Regions from separate parts of the Glutamicibacter sp. NPDC087831 genome, predicted to be linked through region 1. Evidence: predicted binding sites of a transcription regulator. Region 1 holds the regulator's gene; the other holds the start of a gene.

Region 1 (10,330 bases):
TGAGGTGGCTCCTAGCTGCCGCTTTTCCCGCCCGCTGGAAGCGTTGAAAGCGGATGAATGAAAAATTATTTCAGGACGGGAATTATTCTCTCACCACGGCAGTTGAAATGAGCAGAACGCAAAGTTGAGTCGCCTTCGCTCAAGTTGATTTGACAGTCGAAAGCGGCTGAGTAAACTTGAGTGCAGAACGCTCAATGAGGATAAATGTCCTCAGCGTTAGTACTTTCAACCAAGGCAAAGGAGAGCCATTATGTCGCGTGCCGTAGGTATCGACCTAGGAACCACCAACTCCGTAGTTTCCGTGCTCGAAGGTGGTGAGCCAACCGTTATCGCAAACGCGGAAGGCAACCGCACTACCCCGTCGATCGTTGCTTTCTCGAAGAGCGGCGAAGTCCTGGTTGGCGATATCGCCAAGCGCCAGGCCGTCAACAACATCGACCGCACCATCGCATCGGTCAAGCGTCACATGGGTACCGACTGGACCATTGACGTTGACGAGAAGAAGTACACTGCTCAGGAAATCTCGGCTCGTACCCTGATGAAGCTGAAGAACGACGCTGAGTCGTACCTGGGCGAGAAGGTCACCGACGCGGTGATCACCGTTCCTGCATACTTCAACGACGCAGAGCGCCAGGCCACCAAGGAAGCTGGCGAGATCGCCGGCCTGAACGTCCTGCGCATCGTCAACGAGCCAACCGCAGCTGCGCTGGCTTACGGCCTGGAAAAGGGCCAGGAAGACGAGCTCATCCTGGTCTTCGACCTCGGTGGCGGCACCTTCGACGTTTCCCTGCTGGAAGTCGGCAAGGACGACGACGGCTTCTCGACCATCCAGGTCCGCTCCACCGCAGGCGATAACCGCCTGGGCGGCGACGACTGGGATCAGCGCATCGTGGATTGGCTGCTGGCCCAGGCCAAGGCCAAGGGCGCGGACCTGTCCAAGGACAAGATCGCGCTGCAGCGCCTGAAGGAATCTGCTGAGCAGGCCAAGAAGGAACTGTCCTCGGCTACCAGCACCAACATCTCGCTGCAGTACCTCTCGGTGACCCCGGAAGGCCCAGTGCACCTGGACGAGCACCTCTCGCGTGCCAAGTTCCAGGACCTGACCAAGGACCTGCTGGAGCGCACCCGCAAGCCATTCAACGACGTCATCGCCGAGGCAGGCGTCAAGGTTTCGGACATCGCCCACGTGATCCTGGTTGGCGGTTCCACCCGCATGCCAGCCGTTGCCGAACTGGTCAAGGACCTGGCCGGCAAGGAAGCGAACAAGGGCGTGAACCCAGATGAGGTTGTCGCCGTGGGCGCAGCGCTGCAGGCAGGCGTGCTGAAGGGCGAGCGCAAGGACGTTCTGCTCATCGACGTCACCCCACTGTCCCTGGGTATTGAGACCAAGGGCGGCGTGATGACCAAGCTGATCGAGCGCAACACCGCGATCCCGACCAAGCGTTCGGAGACCTTTACCACCGCCGAGGACAACCAGCCTTCGGTATCCATCCAGGTCTTCCAGGGCGAGCGCGAGTTCACCCGCGACAACAAGGCGCTGGGCACATTCGAGCTGACCGGTATCGCACCGGCTCCTCGCGGCATCCCGCAGGTTGAGGTCACCTTCGACATCGACGCCAACGGCATCGTGCACGTATCCGCCAAGGACAAGGGCACCGGCACCGAGCAGTCGATGACCATCACCGGTGGTTCCTCGCTGTCCAAGGAAGACATCGAGCGCATGGTCCAGGAAGCTGAAGCACACGCCGAAGAAGACAAGGCACGCCGCGAGGCCGCTGAGACCCGTAACGCCGCTGAGCAGGCTGCCTACTCCGTAGACAAGCTGATCAAGGACAACGAAGACAAGCTGCCTGAAGAGGTCAAGACCGAGGTCCAGGCTGACGTCGACGCCCTGAAGGCTGCGCTGGAGAAGCAGGACAACGACGACGAGGTCAAGGCCGCGTTCGAGAAGCTGCAGGCATCGCAGACCAAGCTGGGCGAGGCAATCTACGCCAACGCGCAGGCCGAGGGCGCCCAGGCTCCTGAGGGCGAGCAGGCACCGAACGCTGATGAAGACATCGTCGACGCCGAGGTCATCGACGAAGACGAAGCCGACAAGAAGTAAGGAGTTTAGGAATATGTCCGAGGCAAAGGACCAGAACGAGAACTCCGGCCAGGAGCCGGAGAACCAGCCAGAGGCCGCCAACGAGCAGCCAACCGCTGACGCCCTGGGTCAGGCCGAGGCGATCCTGAACGAAGCTGCTGCTGGCGCTGAAGCCGATTCGGCGCAGCCGGAAGAGGCCGGTGCGGTGGAAACCGAACTGCGCAACGACCTGCTGCGCCTGCAGGCCGAATACGTCAACTACCGCAAGCGCGTGGAACGCGACCGGGCCGTAGCGCGTGAAAACGCCGTGCAGTCCGTGCTCAACACCCTGCTTCCGGTGCTTGACGACATCGATGCGGCACGAGCCCACGGCGACCTCGCCGACGGCCCGTTCGCATCGATCGCCAACAAGCTGGATGGAATTCTGGCTCAGCATGGCCTGGAGCGCATCAACGAGGCCGGCGTGGAGTTCGACCCGAACATCCACGAAGCCCTGCTTCGCCAGGCTGTTGACGAGATTCCAGCCGACCACGTGGGACAGGTGCTGCGCACCGGTTACCGCAAGGGAACCATCATCCTGCGTGCAGCTCAGGTGCTGGTAGCAACCGGCGAATAGCCACGAATAGCACAATCGATACTGCCCACTGCCGAGTCTTCGACAGTGGGCAGTGTCGAATTGGCACTGAAAGGATGGGGCCCTGATGGCAAGTCAGGACTGGATCGAAAAAGACTTTTACGCCATTCTGGGCGTCTCCAAGGACGCCAGCGAGGCGGACATCAAGAAGGCGTACCGCAAGCTTGCGCGCAAGTACCACCCGGATACCAACCAGGGTGATGCGGCCGCTGAAAAGAAATTCAAGGACATCTCCGAAGCCAACTCGGTGCTTTCGGACAAGGAAGAGCGCGAGCAGTACGACGCGATCCGCGCCATGGGCGGCGGAGCGCGATTCTCTGCTGGTGGCGGACCGGGCGGCCCCGGCGGGCAAGCCGGCTTCGAGGACATCTTCTCCAACCTCTTCGGAGGCGGCGGAGCGGGCCCACGTGGCCGCGGCGGACAGCCGGACTTCTCCGACCTCTTCGGTGGTGGCGGCGGTTTCGGTGGCGGCGGCTTCGGCCAGAGCGCACCACCGCGCAAGGGTGCTGACCGCACGGCGAGCACCACGATTTCCTTCTCCGGATCAATTAAGGGCACCACCATTGGCCTGCGCGAGCAGAATGGCGAGGTCATTGACGTGCGCATACCGGCGGGCATCAAGGATGGCCAGTCGGTGCGCGTGCGCGGCAAGGGCCAGCCTGGTGCTGCCGGCAACGGCGACCTGCTGGTCAAGGTCAAGGTCAGCGAGCACCCGTTCTTCAAGCGCGAAGAGAACAACATCCGCATCCACGTGCCGGTGACCTTCGCTGAAGCGGTGCTTGGAGCAAAGATCCACGTACCGACCCTGGACGGGGATTCCGTTGCGGTGAAGGTTCCCGCTGGATCCAACTCCGGGCGCACCTTGCGTCTGAAGGGCCGCGGCGTGAAGACCTCCAAGGCCACCGGCGATCTGCTGATCGTCCTGGATGTCGCGATTCCGCAGAACCTCTCGGATGCTGCAAAGAAGGCCGTGGAGGACTTCGCATCAGCCACCGAGGGCGAGGATCCACGAGTGGATTTGGCTGCCAAAGCCAAGCTCTGAACCCAATAGGCTGTCTTCCCTGCCCCGTCATCGAATTGGCTGGGCAGGGAAGATAGACTCGAAGGCAATAGGGACCGAATCCAAGGTCCTTGCAGAAAGGTGGTAGAAGCAACGTGAACGGGGAGTACCTGCGACCTGTCTTCGTCATTTCCGTCGCCGCGCAACTTGCAGACATGCATCCGCAGACGCTGCGCCAGTATGACCGCATTGGTTTGGTTTCGCCCAGCCGCCAGAGCGGAAAGCAACGCCGCTACTCGCAGCGCGACGTATCACTGTTGCGCCAGGTGCAGGCCCTGAGCAAGGAAGGCGTCTCGCTCGAGGGCATCAAGCGTATCCTGGACCTGCAAGATCAAGTCGCCTATCTGCAAACCGAAGTCAATGGGCTTCGCCAAGAACTTTCCGCCGTACGCCAGGGCCAATCTCGCATCTTCGCTGCGGGCACCGCTGGAGGCGACATCGTTTCGTTGGCTAGGGGCATGCGCCCTGAACGCCGTGAACCGACCGTGACGCTGTTTACCGCGCGCCGCGCTATCGGACGCTAGATCCGTCCGTGCCGGGCCAAGCGCGCTTCCAATTGGGTGCGCACGGCAGGCCATTCGTGCGGGAGTATTGAGAACATCACCGTATCGCGCAGGGTGCCGCTCTTTGGATCATATTTGTGATTGCGCAGCACGCCATCCTGCTTGGCGCCGAGCCGTGCAATCGCGGCGCGTGAAGCGGCATTGTGCCAGTGCGTGCAGAAAGCCACTGAATAGCAATCCAGTTCCTCGAAAGCCCGGCGCAGCAGCATGAACTTGGCAGCTGGATTGATCCCGGTGCCTTGGGCTGGCATGGCCAGGAACGTTGAGCCGATTTCCACGCGGTGATTTGCCGCGTCGATATTCAAGTAAGTCGTGGCCCCCACCGCTTTGCCGGTGGACAGGTCGATGATCGCAAAGGGAGCCATCTCGCCAGTTTCCTGCAATGCCAAGCGGCGCTGGATATCCAAGCGCATGGATTCGGCCGATGGAGTGGTGGCAAACCACGCTTCATCCAACTGGCCGTTGGCTGCGAGCTGGATCAGATCCGGGGCGTGGTCCATTGACAATTGTTCTAGCCGCACCCCGGCATAGTCCATTCTCGGAGCTTGGGCGTAGTGCAGACTTTGCGCAGAAGAAGAGGCCATGGAATCCATCCTATGGATTCCATGGCCTCTTCAATGCTTTATTTCGGCGACTAGCCGATGCGGGTGTACGCCAGATCGAAGACCAGACGACCAGCCTTGAGCGCCTTGCCTTCGAAGCTGGTCAGGATCCGGCGCTCGAAACGCGGGGCCCAGCCACCCTGGGCATCGGTGAATTCTGGCTCGGGGTCGAAGCCTTCCATGCCCTCGCGGCGCACCTTGGTCAGGTTGCTCTCAGTGCCGGACAGATTGCCATGATGCTGGTTTTCGAAGTCCGGATGGGCTTCGAGGACTTCGCGCATTTGCTCGGCGTAGTTGGACCAGTCGGTGGCCAAGCGCAGGGTGCCTCCCGGCTTGAGCACGCGGGAGACCTTGTCCAGGAACGAGGCCTTGATCAGGCGACGCTTATGGTGGCGCGGCTTGTGCCATGGATCTGAGAAGAAGATCCAGATCTCATCGGCGCTGTTCTCGTCCAGCATGACATCCAGAACCTCTGGGGCATTGGCCTGCACTGCGCGGACGTTGGCGATGCCGAAAGACTCGACCTTCAGCATCAGCTGGGCCAGGCCCGGACGGTAGACCTCAACGGCGAGGTAGTTGCGCTCGGGATCATCCTTGGCGGCGTTGGCGATGCATTCGCCCAGGCCGGTGCCGATCTCCACGATCAGCGGTGCGGTGCGTCCGAAAGCCTCGGCAGGATCGAGCTGGAAGTCATCGGCAACCGAAGTGTCGGCGATCTTGCGGGGCGGCTCAATGACGTACTGATCGGCATTGCGCTCCCAGGCGCTGGCACGGCGGCCCTGCAGGCGGTTGCCGCGGCGCACGAAGGATACCGGCTCGGCACGGAAAAGGTCTGGGTTCCTAGGGGCAGTGCCGTGGGCTGGGCGCTGCTGCTCGCTCGATTCGCTCATGATGATTAATCCTATCCGAGCAAGCTGCTTCGATGCTTGCCGAACGGTAGGGGATTGGACACCCCTAGAAGAAAATCGGGGGGATCCCCGATGGAGTAAAACAGGCAAAAGACAGAGAATATAACCATGACTGATTTAGTGCGCGGTATTCTCAACATTATTTGGCTGCTTTTCGGCGGCCTGTGGCTGGCCTTGGGCTACGTGTTGGCAGGCATCATCTGCTGCGTGCTGATCGTGACCATTCCATTCGGCATCGCCTCGTTCCGCATTGCCGGCTATGCGCTGTGGCCGTTTGGCCGCACCGTGGTCGACAACGGCCCGGTAGGCGCGTTCTCCACCCTCGGCAACATCATCTGGATCATTTTTGCTGGTATCTGGATTGCCGTTGGGCACGTGGTAACCGCGATCCCGATGTTCATTTCGATTATCGGCATCCCGCTGGGGATCGCAAACTTGAAGATGATCCCGGTTTCCCTGATGCCTCTGGGCAAGGTCATTGTGCCTTCGGACTATTTCATCGGCGGTGTTCGCCGCTAGGCTGCGCCAAGACAGCGAATGGCTGCCAACCCTTGATGGGGTTGGCAGCCATTCGCTTTATGTACGAACCTGATCAGCTCTTGAGGTACTCATCGTGCTGGCGGTGCGCTTCGGCGACCTCGACACGGATCTTGTCCACGTCCTTGGCCTTGTCGCGGTACTTCTTTTCCATGGTTTTCACATACGCTTCTTCCTCCACCAAGGCGCGGTAGATGCGTTCGCGTTCGACCGCGTCCGAGGTGTAGCTCAGGTCGTTGTAGCTGTTGGCATGGCGGCGCAGGTTGCCGATGGCAGTCTGGGCCTTGCCTGCCTTGCTGAACAGCGAAGCGAGAATTGTCAGCACCAGGACGCCGATAATGACGCTCAGCGACAGGCCGGTGCTGATTTCAATGACCATCACGTGCTCACCATCATTGATGAATGGCAAGTTGTTCTCGTGCAGTGCATGCAGGATCAGCTTCACGCCGATGAATGCCAGGATTGCTGCCAACCCGTAGGACAGGTAGATCAAGCGGTCCAGCAATCCGTCGAGCAGGAAGTAGAGCTGGCGCAGTCCCATGAGCGAGAAGGCGGTAGCCGTGAACACGATGTAGACGTTCTGGGTGAGTCCGAAGATCGCAGGGATGGAATCCAGAGCGAAGAGAATATCGGTACCGCCGATGGCCACCATGACCAGCAGCATCGGAGTCAGGACCTTCTTGCCATCGATCTTGGTGAACAGCTTGTCGCCGTCATAGTTGTCGGTAGTGTGGAATAGCTTCTTGGCGATCCGGATGATGAAGTTGTTGGCCTCATCGGATTCGTCATCCTTCTTCAGCAGGTTGCCTGCGGTCAACAGCAGGATCAGGCCGAACAGGTAGAAGACCCAAGCGAACTGGTTGATCAGCGCCGCGCCGACAAAGATGAAGGCGGTACGTGCGATCAGCGAGAAGACGATGCCGAAGAGCAGGACTTTCTGCTGGTCTTCGCGGGGTACGCGGAAGCTGGCGATGATAATCAGGAAGACGAACAGGTTGTCGACCGACAGGGCCTTCTCGGTAATGTAGCCGGCAAAGTACTCGGCACCCATGTCGATTCCGCCGAAGACCAGCACCAGCACACCGAAAACGAGGGCCAAGCCAACATAGATGCTGGACCAGATCGCTGCTTCACGCAGCGATGGAACATGGGCCTTGCGGATGTGGAAAAAATAGTCGAAGGCCAGAAGGGCGAGAATCACGACAATCGTGATGCCCCAAATCATAGGGGAAACTCCCATAGGGATTCCTGCTTTCGTAAGTAGCGCGCGAACGCATCTGAGTAAGTCTCTTCACCGACCCCGGGGCTGGCCGCAAAACCCGGCAGGACCATGAAGTCCTGCGTATTGACGGATTCAACGATTATGAATACTCCCTTACGTTCTACCAGCTTATCCCGATGCGGTGCTTCTGGAAAAATCTTGGTCCGTGGATGTCATGATGATCTGTAATGTACTTTGTCTTTGTGCAGTTGGGTAGGCGTCAATAGCAATTCGAAGAATGCACTTCGCTTGGAGCAACGTGGGCTAGGGGCAGGAACTAGGCGCTGCTAGAGCGACTTGCGCATCTTGATGCTGGTGGTTTCATATCCAAGCGATTCATAGAGGCCGCGAGCGCTCTGGTTGAATCCGAACACATTCAGCCCCAGGGTACGTGCGCCGTGGGCACGGGCGTATTCTTCGGCCAAATTCATGGCCTGGCGTCCGAACCCCTTGCCGCGGTGCCCGGGGTCGACAACTATGTCCCAAACCCACCATGAAGCCGGATCGCCTGAGGTGTCGTGGCCGATCCAGACATAGCCCACATCGCCGAAAATGCCATGCTCCAGGGTGAATACCGCATTGGTGCAACTTGGCAATCCGGTGGGAAAGGCCCGGGTCATGGCCCGGTCTGCATCTTCCTGCGCCTTGTGCTGGGAACTGCCAGCGGCAACAAGGTCCGATACGTACTCGGCGGTACTTCGTGCCATCCACGAATGGAATTCTTCAGCGGGAAGCGGGTGGAGTTCTAATGGCATGCCCGGAGTCTACCGGTTGAGGGCGGCACGCTATTTCCGCGCGGCCAGGATTTGTTCACGCAGGATATCTGCGTGTCCGCAATGCTGTGCCAGTTCACGCAGCATATGCAGCTGGATCCAGCGCAGCGGCAGCGGTCCACGCCGGTTGCCTGAGAAGACGTCATCTCCTGTTTTGCCTTCGACTGCTTGATGCGACAGTTCGATGGCTTGGGCATATTCGTGCCGAATCGAATCGATGGTGTCGGAAGCCTCCAAGTCGAATGATTTGCTGGGCGAAGAGGCAATGCCCAGCTCTGCACGGCTCCGGCCGGTGGCTGCTTCACCGAACCAGACCCGTTCCACGAAGATCGCATGTTTCACCAGCCCGAGCAGCGTGGTCTTGGATTCAACCAACTTCAATCTGGCTTCGGCTTCACTCAGTCCGCCGGTGCAGGAAAGCAGCATCTGCCGGTGCTGATCGATGAAAACTTGGACCATATCATCGTGGGTCAGTGAAAAAATGTCTTTGGAATCCGGGTTGACCATGCCTTATCTTAAGTCGGCAAATCGTTAGTGACAAGGGATTTTGCCTCTGGGGCAAGTGAAATAGAAAATCTTTCGAAAATCTTGCTCTAGCTGGAATACGAAGAGTGCGAGTAGAGTTGAGTTAAGTACACTCAAGTTTATGGGTTCACCCAATTAGAGAAAGGATGCGCGTGGACACCAAACTCACCACTAAGAGCCAAGAAGCTCTCTCGGCTTCCGGGATGAACGCTTCAACCGCAGGCAATCCGCAGATTGAACCTGCGCACCTGCTGAAGGCCTTGCTGGACCAGCGCGACTCCGTCGCAGTCGCCCTCCTGAAGACCGCCGGATTGGATGTCGACGCGCTTTCGATCAAGGCAAGCGCTGTCATCAACGCATTGCCTTCCAGCTCCGGCAGTTCAGTGGCCCAGGCCCAGTACTCCCGACAGCTGCTGCAGGTTGTGAGCAACGCCCAAGCGGCTTCCGCAGAAATGGGGGACACCTACGTCTCCACCGAGCACCTGCTTATCGCCTTGGCATCAGACCAGACCAAGGCCGGCGACGCGTTGCGCGAATTCGGGGCCACCCGCGAACTGCTGGTGGGCACCTTGCCCACCATCCGCGGCGACCGCAAGGTCGATAATCCGGATCCGGAGGCCACCTTCCAGTCCCTGGAGAAGTTCGGCACCGACATGACCGCCCTGGCGCGCTCGGGCAAGCTGGATCCAGTCATCGGCCGCGACCGCGAGATCCGCCGCGTGGTCCAGGTGCTCTCCCGCCGAACCAAGAACAACCCCGTGCTGATCGGCGAGCCAGGCGTTGGCAAAACCGCTGTAGTTGAGGGGCTTGCCCAGCGCATGATCGCGGGCGACGTGCCGGAATCCCTGCGTGGCAAGACCCTGATCTCGCTGGATCTGGGCGCCATGGTCGCCGGCGCCAAGTACCGTGGCGAATTCGAAGAGCGGCTGAAGTCGGTATTGGAAGAGATCAAGGCTTCGGACGGCCAGATTGTCACCTTCATTGACGAGATCCACACCGTGGTCGGCGCCGGAGCCTCCGAAGGCGCCATGGACGCGGGGAACATGCTCAAGCCAATGCTCGCCCGCGGCGAGTTGCGCTTGATTGGTGCTACTACCTTGGACGAGTACCGCGAGAACATCGAGAAGGATCCCGCCCTGGAACGCCGCTTCGCACAGGTGTATGTCGGTGAGCCCAGCGTGGATGACACCATTGCCATCCTGCGTGGGTTGAAGGAGCGCTACGAGGCGCACCACAAGGTTTCCATTGCGGACTCCGCCTTGGTGGCAGCATCCACGCTGTCCAACAGGTACATCTCCGGCCGCCAGCTGCCAGACAAGGCCATCGACCTGGTTGATGAGGCCGCTAGCCGCCTGCGCATGGAGATCGACTCGGCTCCGGAGGA
Region 2 (10,330 bases), on a different contig from region 1:
TCTTCCTGGACCCGGCCCTGGAGCTTCACGACGTCGGCAGCGCTGTAGTCGCGGGTTACGCCGTTCCAGCGGGGGTTGTTTTCCCAGTCGCTCTCGATGGCTGCGATGCGGTTGTCGATCGAGGTTTCGTTGGTGTTTTCAGTAGTCATTGCTTCGGCTCCTTCGCACAAGCTGCGGGTTCATGTCGATCGGAAGGTGATCTTGTGAACTTCTTCGTGACAACTACTTTTCCGCAGGTGCGAGGGCTTCAACAGAGGTTTTTTGAATTAAGATTTCCATTTCTTCACAAAAATGGAAATTTATCGCTTCTTGCGCTGAATGTGAGTCAAGGCATGGAAATTTGCCGATATTGAATCAATCCCTAGCGAAGAAGAGTGAAATTTAACAGCAAGCCTGGATAAGGGCGAAGCCAAAGCAGACCGATTCCGGGGTCTGCGAGAATCGGCGAATCACTGATGAACTGGGATTTTATGGAAACCGCAGGTGCTGATTCGCCACGGCAGGCGTTGTGTATCGGGCCAGGAAACGTGAAGTATCAGAGCCTGGACTGGTAGCTGGCTTTTGCCAGATGGGGGCCTGGACTTGTCGCTATGGCCGATATTCTTGGCCGGCAGTGCAGTTTCTGAGTGCGAAGATTTATGGATCTTGCGACCATGGCTGATTGAGCCGGAACGGGCTAGGGCTGGTCGAAAGAAACCACAGCCATGAAACCGCGGCCGGAGATGCGTGGTTCACCGGCGTCAGAGCCAACGACGGTGTCACGCAGGTTCAGCGACTGTTCGCTGTCGCCGAGCAAGAGCTTGGCGGAGCCCTGGACCAAAAGGCCCAGTTGCCCATCAAAGAGGTATTGCTCGCGCTTTTTGGACAGCTCGACAATGCGAACGGTGGCTCGTACCTGCTCTGGAACGGCGGCCACGTGCACGATGAGCAGTTCTTCGGCGGGCTGGCTCGCCCGGACAGAATTTCTCGTTTCGAATTTCAACGGGCGCAGCGGTTCCAATCCGTGCTCTTGCCCGTCTACATCCAGCTGCACGAAATCGCCGGCGATCAACGTAAAGACTTGAGCCGAAGGCGACGGAGTGAAGGCTGCAGATTTCTCGATAGAGCGAATCGACAGTTGCCAGGTTGATTCCCGCAGTTCGCTGGACCACAACGTTCCGTCCTGCGCCAGAATGCCGCTCGCAATGAGCCGGACCTGCCCTAGCTCCCATTGCTTCTTGGTGCTTTGCGCCAATTCGAGAATGGAACCCGGTGCAAAAGATGCTTGTGCTTCGCTCATGGGACGAGTCTACTTGCCGATGACCAAGCGAAGTTGTTCAACCAGCTGGGATGTGGGCAGCGAGGCATCAAGAGTTATCCAACCGTGCACTTGCGCAAGACGCAGATACTCATTTCGACTGTCCCTGAGATACTCCATGCTTTCGTCGTCTTTGCCACGGGAATTGATCCGCTCAAAGGCAAGGATGGGGTCGATGTCGAGCAAGACAATTCTCGCGTGCTCGGTACTTTTCGCCGCAAGCCAGGGGAGAAGCAGTCCCGGAGGATGGCCACGTAAGCGCCGCAGCACTAATTGGCAATACAGGTGCCGGTCCATCACGCTGAGTCCGGGAGAGCGGGCCGCGAAAAGCATATTGCGGGCAACATTGAAGCTGCGAATGGAAGTTTCGAAGAAATCCTGGGTGAAAGTCGGGAACGTCATTCCCAGGGCGCGAGAGAATTTGGTAAGCCAGCTCCGCGCGGCGACGTTTGCGAGCCTACGAGCCTGAATGCAATCGTTGCGCAGCTGCTGTACTAAAGCTTCAATAGTGGTGCTTTTGCCTGCGCCATCGGTGCCGACGATGACCAAAGTCCGGGGTGGATCGTGGGCATGGCGCGGGGCCGGTAGGGGGCGGGTGGAGACTGCGTGCATGGTGCTCCTTGCTGGATCTCTTTGTAGTTTCAACGTTTGCGCTTCGCTGAAGATTCCGCAGAAAGGCTGTGCATTTGTTGAGAGTAGCTCGCCGGGGAAGCAAGGAAAGAACCGTGAATATTTGCTTCCGCGTCACTGCTGGGCGATTGAATTACGGGTTGAATCCGGAAGATCTAGAAATTTTCACGATCCTTGGCATAACCTTGTCATGTGACTGCAACCACATGGAATCGCTCAGTGAACTCAGCCGGCAATGGCGCTGGCAGCGAAGATACAGAACTCGACGCCATTGCTCTCGGCCGCAGAATCCGCTTTCTGCGCAAGGGCAAGCAACTGACCTTGGATGATGTCTCGGCGCTCGTTGACACCGCGCCGAGCCAGTTGTCGCTGATTGAAAACGGCAAGCGCGAACCGAAGCTATCGCTGCTTAAGTCCCTGGCTGGAGCCATGGGGGTTGGCGTCGACGATCTGCTGGGCACCGAACCGCCATCGCGCCGTGCTGCTTTGGAGATCGAATTGGAACGTGCCCAACGCGGTCCACTGTACGAGTCCTTGGGATTGCCTACCGTTCGTGTTGGCACGCGTCTGCCCATGGACGTCCTGGAATCCCTGGTGGGACTGCAGCATGAATTGGAACGCCGCCTGAACGAGCAGGCCGCGACCCCTGAAGAAGCCCGTCGGGCCAATACCGCGTTGCGCCATGAGATGCGCCAACGCAACAACTACTACAAGGATATCGAGCAGGAAGCCGCCAAAGTCCTCTCTGCAGTTGGCCACGATTCAGGGCCGCTCTCGCATCATCGTGCAGCAGATATCGCCGAGCATCTGGGATTCAGCCTGCGCTTTGTGGGCAATCTTCCGCATTCCACGCGTTCGGTGACTGACCAGAAGAACAAGCGTATCTATCTGACGCAGGCGAACCGCTCGGAACATGATCCTCGTTCGGTGTTGCTGCAGGCGCTAGGGCATCACGTATTGGGTCATAGGACTCCAACCGATTATTTCGATTTCCTCTCGCAGAGGGTCGCGACCAACTACTTTGCCGCGGCGTTGATGATGCCGGAAAAGTCCACGGTGGACTACTTGCGGCGAGCTAAGAACAACCGTGAGTTGGCCATCGAGGATCTGCGCGATGCTTTCGCCGTGTCCTATGAGTCCGCAGCCCACCGGTTCACCAACCTTGCCACCGAGCATCTGGGGATGACCTGCCACTTCCAGAAGGTCCACGAATCGGGCATCTTGCACAAGGCTTATGAGAATGACCGAGTGAACTTTCCAGCCGATCACACCGGTGCCATTGAAGGACAAACCATTTGCCGGTATTGGACAAGTCGCGTGGTCTTCGAGCAGATGGATAAGTTCCGTTCCTTCGAGCAGTACACCGATACCGTCAATGGGACCTTCTGGTGCACGGCGCGCACCGAGCGCCATTCCTCGGGACTGTATTCCTTGTCCATTGGCGTGCCTTTTGAGCATGTGAAGTGGTTCCGCGGGCGGGATACCAAGGAGCGCTGCCAATCCACCTGCCCGGACGAGAACTGCTGCCGCCGTCCACCTGCTGACCTATCCAGCCAGTGGTTCGGCAATGCGTGGCCGGCTACGCGCGCCAATACCCACTTGCTGGCGGCCATGCCAACCGGAGCCTTTCCCGGAGTAGATGAAACCGAGGTCTACCGATTCCTGGAAAAGCAGGTGGACTAGGACCGTTGGACTATGCGATGTGCTTGGAGATGAAGGCAAGAGCAGTTTCCGCCAGCCACGCGCCATCCTGGGCAACGGTGCGGCCGGAGCGGGCTACCTTGAAGGAATGGTTGCCACCTTCGAACCAGGAAAGTTCGCTGTGCTCGTTCAGCTTGCTGGCGACTTCTTCCATCTTTTCGGGGTTGGCAAAGGGATCTCGGGTGCCTTCGAGGAAAAGCATCGGCACCGCAATCGGGTAGAGATGCTCATCGCGTAGCTTCTCTTCCTTCTTAGGCGCGTGCAACGGGTACCCCAGGAAGATCAACCCTGCCGAGGGCATGCCCTCGGCAACTGACAGGGAAGCGATGCGCCCGCCAAAGGACTTTCCTGCCGTGAAGATTGGCAGGCCTTCAGCCAAGTGTTCTTCAACCCAACGGCGGACCTGGTGCCACACTGCGACCGCAGCTGGCGCTTTGTCGGGAAACTTCTTTCCAGCATCCATGTAGGGGAAATTAAAACGCAGGACGCTGGCACCCAGATTCGCAGCGGCTAGCGCAAAGCCGGCCATGAAGTCATGATCCTTTCCAGCACCTGAACCGTGTGCGAGCACGATGACGGCCTTCGCCGCCTTTGCTCGGTCCCAGAGCGCGCTGAGTTCCAGGTCTTCGTATGGAATGGAGAGTTCTTGGGTCATAGGTACCACCCTAGGGGCTGAGGGCCCATCAACTGATCATGAAAGGAAATGAACTACATTTCCCAGTCCTTGCGGAGTGCCGTATCGGTGTCATCGCCATTTCTGGCCAGTACCGTCAGCTTTTCAACTTTTTCGCCGGTTGCCGCACGCTCGTTGATCTTGAGCATCATATTTCCCGAGACGAAGATCGATGCGGGCATGTCGTATTCGCCGTCGATCCATGGACCGTCTGCGAGGGTGACGACGAGTTCGCCAAGCGCAGGCGACTCGACTTTCTCAACGTAGGCGTGGGGGTCAGCGGGCAGGCATGTGCGGTAGATTTCCAGCTCAGTGATTTCAGCGCCGCATAGGGATTTGTAGGTATCGTTCATGGCGGACAGCCACTGCGTGTACTTTTCCGAGGCCCAGGCTTTGCGGTCCTCGGGATCGGCACCAGTACGAGCCCGGGTGAAAGTTCCTGAGTTATTGCCGTCTTCAGTAGCGAAGGTGACAGATTCCAATTCCGGCGAGGCCTCGCCTACGCTTTCGAACATGATTCGGCCCATCATGCGCAGCTCATCCTCGTTGGTTTCGTAGCTTTCCCGCATCTGGGTTCCAAACTTCATGCTGTTATCCAAGAAGATATTGATGGCACCAGGTGCTGGAGATTCCCAAGAAGTCATTAGGTTGTAGGGATACAAGAAGCCTTTGGTGGACTTGATGCCAGAGTTTTCTTTCCACATCTCAATTTTGGAATCTGCCCAGGCCTGTCCCGAATTGGCGTTGGCGTCCAACTCCGCGGGTCCAGGCTCGGGGGCGGTTTCACCGGGTTCACCGGTTTCGGCCGCGGGCTGTGCCGCCGGAGTGGAGCCAGCGACGGAAGCCGCCGTCGAATCGGCTGGCGCTGCTTGTTCGGGAGCTGCATTGCACCCTGCTAGAAGCAAAGCCAACGATGACAGGGCAATGACCGAACGGGTGCGCAAGAATAACTCCTCATTATCGATGAATGGTCAGTCTATACAGGCCAGGCAGCGAAGGGAGAGCTGTTACGAGAATTTGGCAAAGGTCCGGATCGCACCGGGACGGAAATCCGACGCTTCCGTGAGCCCCATGGATTCGTAGAAGGCACGTTGCCCGGGTTCATCATCGGTGATCAGGACCAGCTGACGCACATGCTCATATTTCACTAGTACGGCAGAGAACAAAGCACGGCCTACGCCGGTGCGATGCGTAGATGGACGCACCAGGATGTCCTGGACGTAGCAGATGGTGGCATTATCCGAGACCACGCGCACAAGGCCGATTAACTGGTGGTCTACGTCGTAGGCGTAGATTACGCATGCTGAATTCTTCAGGCCCTCAAATAGTACGTCTGGGTTGTCTGTATAGGCGCTCCAGCCCACCGCGTTGTAGAGCGAGAGTATTTGTTCCTCGGAAGGCACCTTAGTGGTGGAGAGTTCCATCGAGTCCTTTTACTGTTGCGGGGAAACCGAAAGGATCTCTGCGTTGCCCAGCAACGGATGCTTCACCAGTTCTGTTTCCAATGTGTGGATGATGGCTTGGGCGGAGTCGCCGTTGTAAACGAACACCGGGCCATCATGCCGGTAGTAGACATCCTCATGCCATCCGATTTCGCCGTCACCCAATGCATGCTGCAGGGCCCTGACTGTTGGCTCCAGATCCGATTCCGATTCGGCCCCAAGCCTGGTTCGAAGCAAAACGTACTCGCTGCCGCCTACTTCGGTGCGTTGTCCATCAATAATCAGCCAGGAACCATGCCCCAGTCCTCCATCGATGAGCGAAGAGAGCAATTCGGAAAACAGCTTCTTCGGTTCGGGGGTGGCCACTTCAAGGTTAATGTCGCTGGAGATCGGCTCCTCAGCCGCGTCCAATGTGGTCTTGGCGCTGATGATGGTTCCGGAAGACTTGTATTTGGGCAACAATGTATCGAGCAGGCCCGCCTCATGATCTTTGCGCAGGCGTTCGGTCATCGGCTGGGCAAAATGGATCTGCACCCGGTGAGTCGAAGCCTCCGATGATTTCCTGGCGAACAGCGACATGTCCTCAGTCCTCGTGTGGGTCGGAAATGCAAAAGACGATTCCGTAAGGATCGCGCATAATGGTCCAGCCAAAAGTGGGATCTTCGGTGTGGTCCTCAACGCGTGTTGCGCCAGCAGCCATGCAACGGGTGACTTCCTGCTCGCGGCTGGTGCTTGCTTCCAAGTCGAGATGAACCCGGTTCTTGCCGGCAGTGATCTCATCAACTTTTTGGAACCCCAACCGAGCGCTGAAGCCAGGGACGCTGATCATGGTGAACCCCGGGTACTGGCCCAGATATTTCCCGCCCAGAACAGCCCTCCACCAAGCCGAGGCAGCTTTCTCGTCAAGGGCATCAAGGGTGATCATTCCAATGTTCGCCATGCAGTCAAAGGTACCGGGAGTCTTCCTGCTTAGCTAGAGGTTGACTGCATTTCTGCCGCTGACTAGCGCACTTTCTAAGTGAAGAAAAGGGGCTTGCTTGGCCGGGACGGAAGTCCCGACCGAGCAAGCCCCTTTATGGGCTATGCCGGCCTAGCTATCGAAGTAGTTTGGCGCGTGCTCGTTGTGAGCAGGTGGAGTCGGCATCTCGACTTTCTTCTGCACCTTCAGCATGCCAGCGGCGTAGTCCACCGAAACGGTGTCACCAGCGGCAAGCGAATCACAGATCAGCAGGTCGGCAATGGCATCCTGTACCTTCCGCTGTACCAGCCGGCGCAGCGGGCGAGCACCGAACTCGGGGTCGTAGCCTTCGTTTGCCAGCCACTGTACGGCAGCGTCGCTCACCTCCAGCTTCAGCTCCTGGTCCACCAAGCGAGCTTCGGTCTCGGCGATGACCAGCTTGACGATCTGGCCAATCTCGGACTGCGAGAGCTTGGAGAACAGCAGTACCTCGTCCAGCCGGTTCAGGAACTCTGGGCGCATGAACTCGCGTACCTTGCCCATGACCTTGGCCCGGATTTCTCCAGCCTCACTGGTGGCATTGGCGGAGGTGAAACCGAAGTTTCCGGCCTTGTTGGCCAAGTACTCGCCGCCGAGGTTGCTGGTCATCAGGATCAGCGTGTTGGAGAAATCGACAGTGCGCCCGGCTGAGTCGGTCAACCGGCCGTCATCGAGTACCTGCAGCAGCACGTTGAACACGTCCGGGTGGGCCTTCTCGATTTCATCGAGCAGCACGACCGAATACGGGTTGCGGCGGATCTTCTCGGTCAGCTGGCCGGGCTCGTCATGGCCGATGTACCCCGGAGGTGCTCCGATCAGGCGCGCCACGGTGTGCTTCTCACCGTATTCGCTCATATCGACGCGAACCAGCGATTCGGCCGAACCGAAGAGGTTTGCAGCCAGGGCCTTGGCCAGTTCGGTCTTTCCGACGCCGGTGGGACCCAGGAAAAGGAACGAGCCGATGGGGCGACCTGCTGGCGACATTCCGGTACGGTTGCGACGCACGGCGCGTGCCACAGCGGCAACGGCATCGTGCTGGCCGATGACCGAAGCATGCAGGGAATCTTCCAGCGAAGCCAAGCGTGCCTTGTCATCTCCCGAGATGCGCGAGGTGGGGATGCCGGTGGATCGGGAGATCACTTCCGAAATCTGCTTCTCATCCACTACCCGGGTGACCCCTGCATCGCCGGCCTCCTCAGCAGCCTTGATGCGCGCGGTCATCTCCACGATGTGGTCACGCCATGCGCCAGCTTCTTCGAATCGTTCCTCGCCGATAGCGCGTGACTTCTCGCGCTCGGCGTCTACCAATTCGGCACGCAGGGACTGCACATCCTCGGCATCTCCGGCAGCGATGGACCGCCGGGCACCGGCGATATCGATCAAGTCGATGGCCTTGTCAGGAAGCTGGCGGTCGTTCAGGTAGCGGGCAGAGAGCGTCACCGCGGCCTTGAGCGCTTCGGGGGTGTACTGCACCTGGTGGTGATCCTCGTAGGATTCGCGCAGGCCGTCCAAAATGGCCAGTGCAGTTTCCTCCGACGGCTCGGCGACAGTAACCTTGCCGAAGCGCCGAGCCAGCGCGCTGTCCTTCTCCACCTTGCGGAACTCATCGAGCGTAGTGGCGCCGATCATGTGCAGCTCGCCACGCGCCAAACGCGGCTTGAGGATATTTGCGGCGTCCATATTGCCGGACTCGCCAGAGCCTGCACCGACCAGCAGATGCATCTCATCGATGAATATCAGCACCTGCCCCTCGGCTGCGGCTACCTCGTCGAGCAGGCCGGTGAGCCGCTGCTCGAAATCTCCGCGGTAGCGGGTTCCGGCGAGCATGCCCGGAAGATCAATGGAGATCAAGGCCGCATTGCGCAGTTGGGCTGGTACCTGGTCATCGATGATGGCGCGGGCCAGGCCTTCGGCAATGGCGGTCTTGCCCACGCCGGCCTCGCCAATCAGCACAGGGTTGTTCTTGGTGCGACGGGCCAGGATTTCAATAACCTGATCCAGTTCCTCCTTGCGTCCGATCACCGGATCAATCTGGCCGTCGGAGGCCAGCAGGGTCAGATCGGTTCCGTAGCGTTCGAGCATGGACACGTCGGACTCGGAATCGGACTGGTTCTGGGCATCGTTTTGGCCACGCTGGGCCTGCTCCATGGCGGCTTGCTGCAAGGACTGGCCGGTGATGCCGTGCTGCGCCAGGAGCTGGCTGACCGGAGATTCCGGGTTGAAAACGAAGGCCAGGAAAAGATGATCAGGGTCGATGTAGGTCGAACCGTAGTTACGAGCAACCTGATAGGCGTCAAAGAGGCTGCGCTGAGCTGCCGACGATAGGTGGGATGGTTTCTCGCCCTTCTCCTGGGACTTGGGCATGCGCGCGATGGCATCTGCACTCAAAGCCTCGATGTCGATACCCATGGCGGTCAGGTGCTCGCCGACTGGTTCGGTGCGCAGCAGGGCCATCAGGAGGTGCAGCGAATCAATCTCGTCGTGGCCATGCTCCTGGGAAATCGCTGCCGCGGTGGCTACCGCTTCGTGGGTGCGGGCGGAAAGCAGGCGCGTGAGGTCGATGGGACGTGCTGCCTGGGCACGTGAAGACAGGAATCGAGAGAGGAATTCCTCAAACGAGCCATCTGACGGTGCGCCGAAAAATGCTGGCAAGTGAGCCTCCTAATAGAAACTTGAGCGGTCTATGCTCATGTTCAACGCATATGGCGCGCAGATATTCCCGAACCAGCCGGGCAAGGTGTCAAAGAGGTTGACTTCACACTAATAGCTGGAAAGCAGGCGCTAGTCTTTCGGGATTTCGATAAGGCCCATACGCGCGGCCGCAACCAGGGCCTGGACCCGATCGCGAACATTCAGCTTAACGAAAATCTTCGCCATATGGGTTTTAACCGTGGTTTCGGAAATAGTCAGAGTTCTTGAAATCTCGGTATTGTTTAGCCCGCGTGCGAGCAGTTTTAGAATCTCGAATTCCCGATTGGTAATTCCCAAGTCATAGGCCAGTTCTTGAATGTCTTGGGAATTATCCCGGTAAGCTTCGCGAACCGCAGAAACTAGATCAGAAGAAACCGACGGGGAAATGGCTGCAGTTCCTTGGTGAACGGCATGGATCGCATGAATAATTTCATCTGGTTCAGAGTCTTTTACCAAGTATCCGCTGGCCCCAGCGGTCAGTACCGGAACCAGATAGTCGTCCGAAGAAAAGGCGGTAATGGCAAGCACTGAGGGGCTGTCTTCGGCAGATTTGATTGCTTTAGTAGCGCTAACCCCGTCCATTATCGGCATCTGCAAATCCATGAGCACAACGTCCACTTGATTGCCGCTGCAATACTCGACGGCGGCCTGTCCATTTTCAACAGAATTAACCGTTACAATTCCGGGGTCTGTTGCTAGGATTGTGCCCAACGCATGCCGAATTAGAGGTTCATCATCGACAATAAGGACCTTTATTTGTTCCATCTGATTCCTCTGATTCGATGTGGGTGGCCTCATGTTGGCCTGTTCACCTGAAAGTATATAAGTTGATCTGATGTGGAGTTTGTTATGAAGGGTTTGAAAATGCTGGCCGTAGCAGCATTAGTTCTGGCACCATT

Evidence for each region. Region 1 encodes HspR, which represses chaperone genes until heat shock. Its sites were predicted from a motif close to AAGTTGAGTCNNNNNGACTCAACTT; they were not measured.
Region 2: the regulator HspR is predicted to act here: its motif matches at 9,410-9,434, upstream of ACIOJF_RS13910 (ATP-dependent Clp protease ATP-binding subunit).

The regions. Positions count from the first base shown of each region.
Region 1 covers NZ_JBIUVH010000001.1:89,970-100,299, forward strand. The annotation lists gene ACIOJF_RS00420 (PLD nuclease N-terminal domain-containing protein) at 1-1, opposite strand, end outside; gene dnaK (molecular chaperone DnaK) at 251-2,104, shown strand; gene ACIOJF_RS00430 (nucleotide exchange factor GrpE) at 2,118-2,699, shown strand; gene ACIOJF_RS00435 (DnaJ C-terminal domain-containing protein) at 2,785-3,759, shown strand; gene ACIOJF_RS00440 (heat shock protein transcriptional repressor HspR) at 3,873-4,301, shown strand; gene ACIOJF_RS00445 (GNAT family N-acetyltransferase) at 4,298-4,924, opposite strand; gene trmB (tRNA (guanosine(46)-N7)-methyltransferase TrmB) at 4,975-5,832, opposite strand; gene ACIOJF_RS00455 (YccF domain-containing protein) at 5,959-6,369, shown strand; gene ACIOJF_RS00460 (TerC family protein) at 6,443-7,627, opposite strand; gene ACIOJF_RS00465 (N-acetyltransferase) at 7,936-8,403, opposite strand; gene ACIOJF_RS00470 (DinB family protein) at 8,434-8,928, opposite strand; gene clpB (ATP-dependent chaperone ClpB) at 9,099-10,330, shown strand, end outside.
Region 2 covers NZ_JBIUVH010000004.1:189,735-200,064, forward strand. The annotation lists gene aceA (isocitrate lyase) at 1-149, opposite strand, end outside; gene ACIOJF_RS13870 (HutD family protein) at 677-1,279, opposite strand; gene ACIOJF_RS13875 (thymidylate kinase) at 1,289-1,909, opposite strand; gene ACIOJF_RS13880 (helix-turn-helix transcriptional regulator) at 2,120-3,610, shown strand; gene ACIOJF_RS13885 (alpha/beta family hydrolase) at 3,621-4,283, opposite strand; gene ACIOJF_RS13890 (hypothetical protein) at 4,337-5,056, opposite strand; gene ACIOJF_RS13895 (GNAT family N-acetyltransferase) at 5,309-5,725, opposite strand; gene ACIOJF_RS13900 (hypothetical protein) at 5,735-6,322, opposite strand; gene ACIOJF_RS13905 (VOC family protein) at 6,327-6,683, opposite strand; gene ACIOJF_RS13910 (ATP-dependent Clp protease ATP-binding subunit) at 6,834-9,392, opposite strand; gene ACIOJF_RS13915 (response regulator transcription factor) at 9,522-10,196, opposite strand.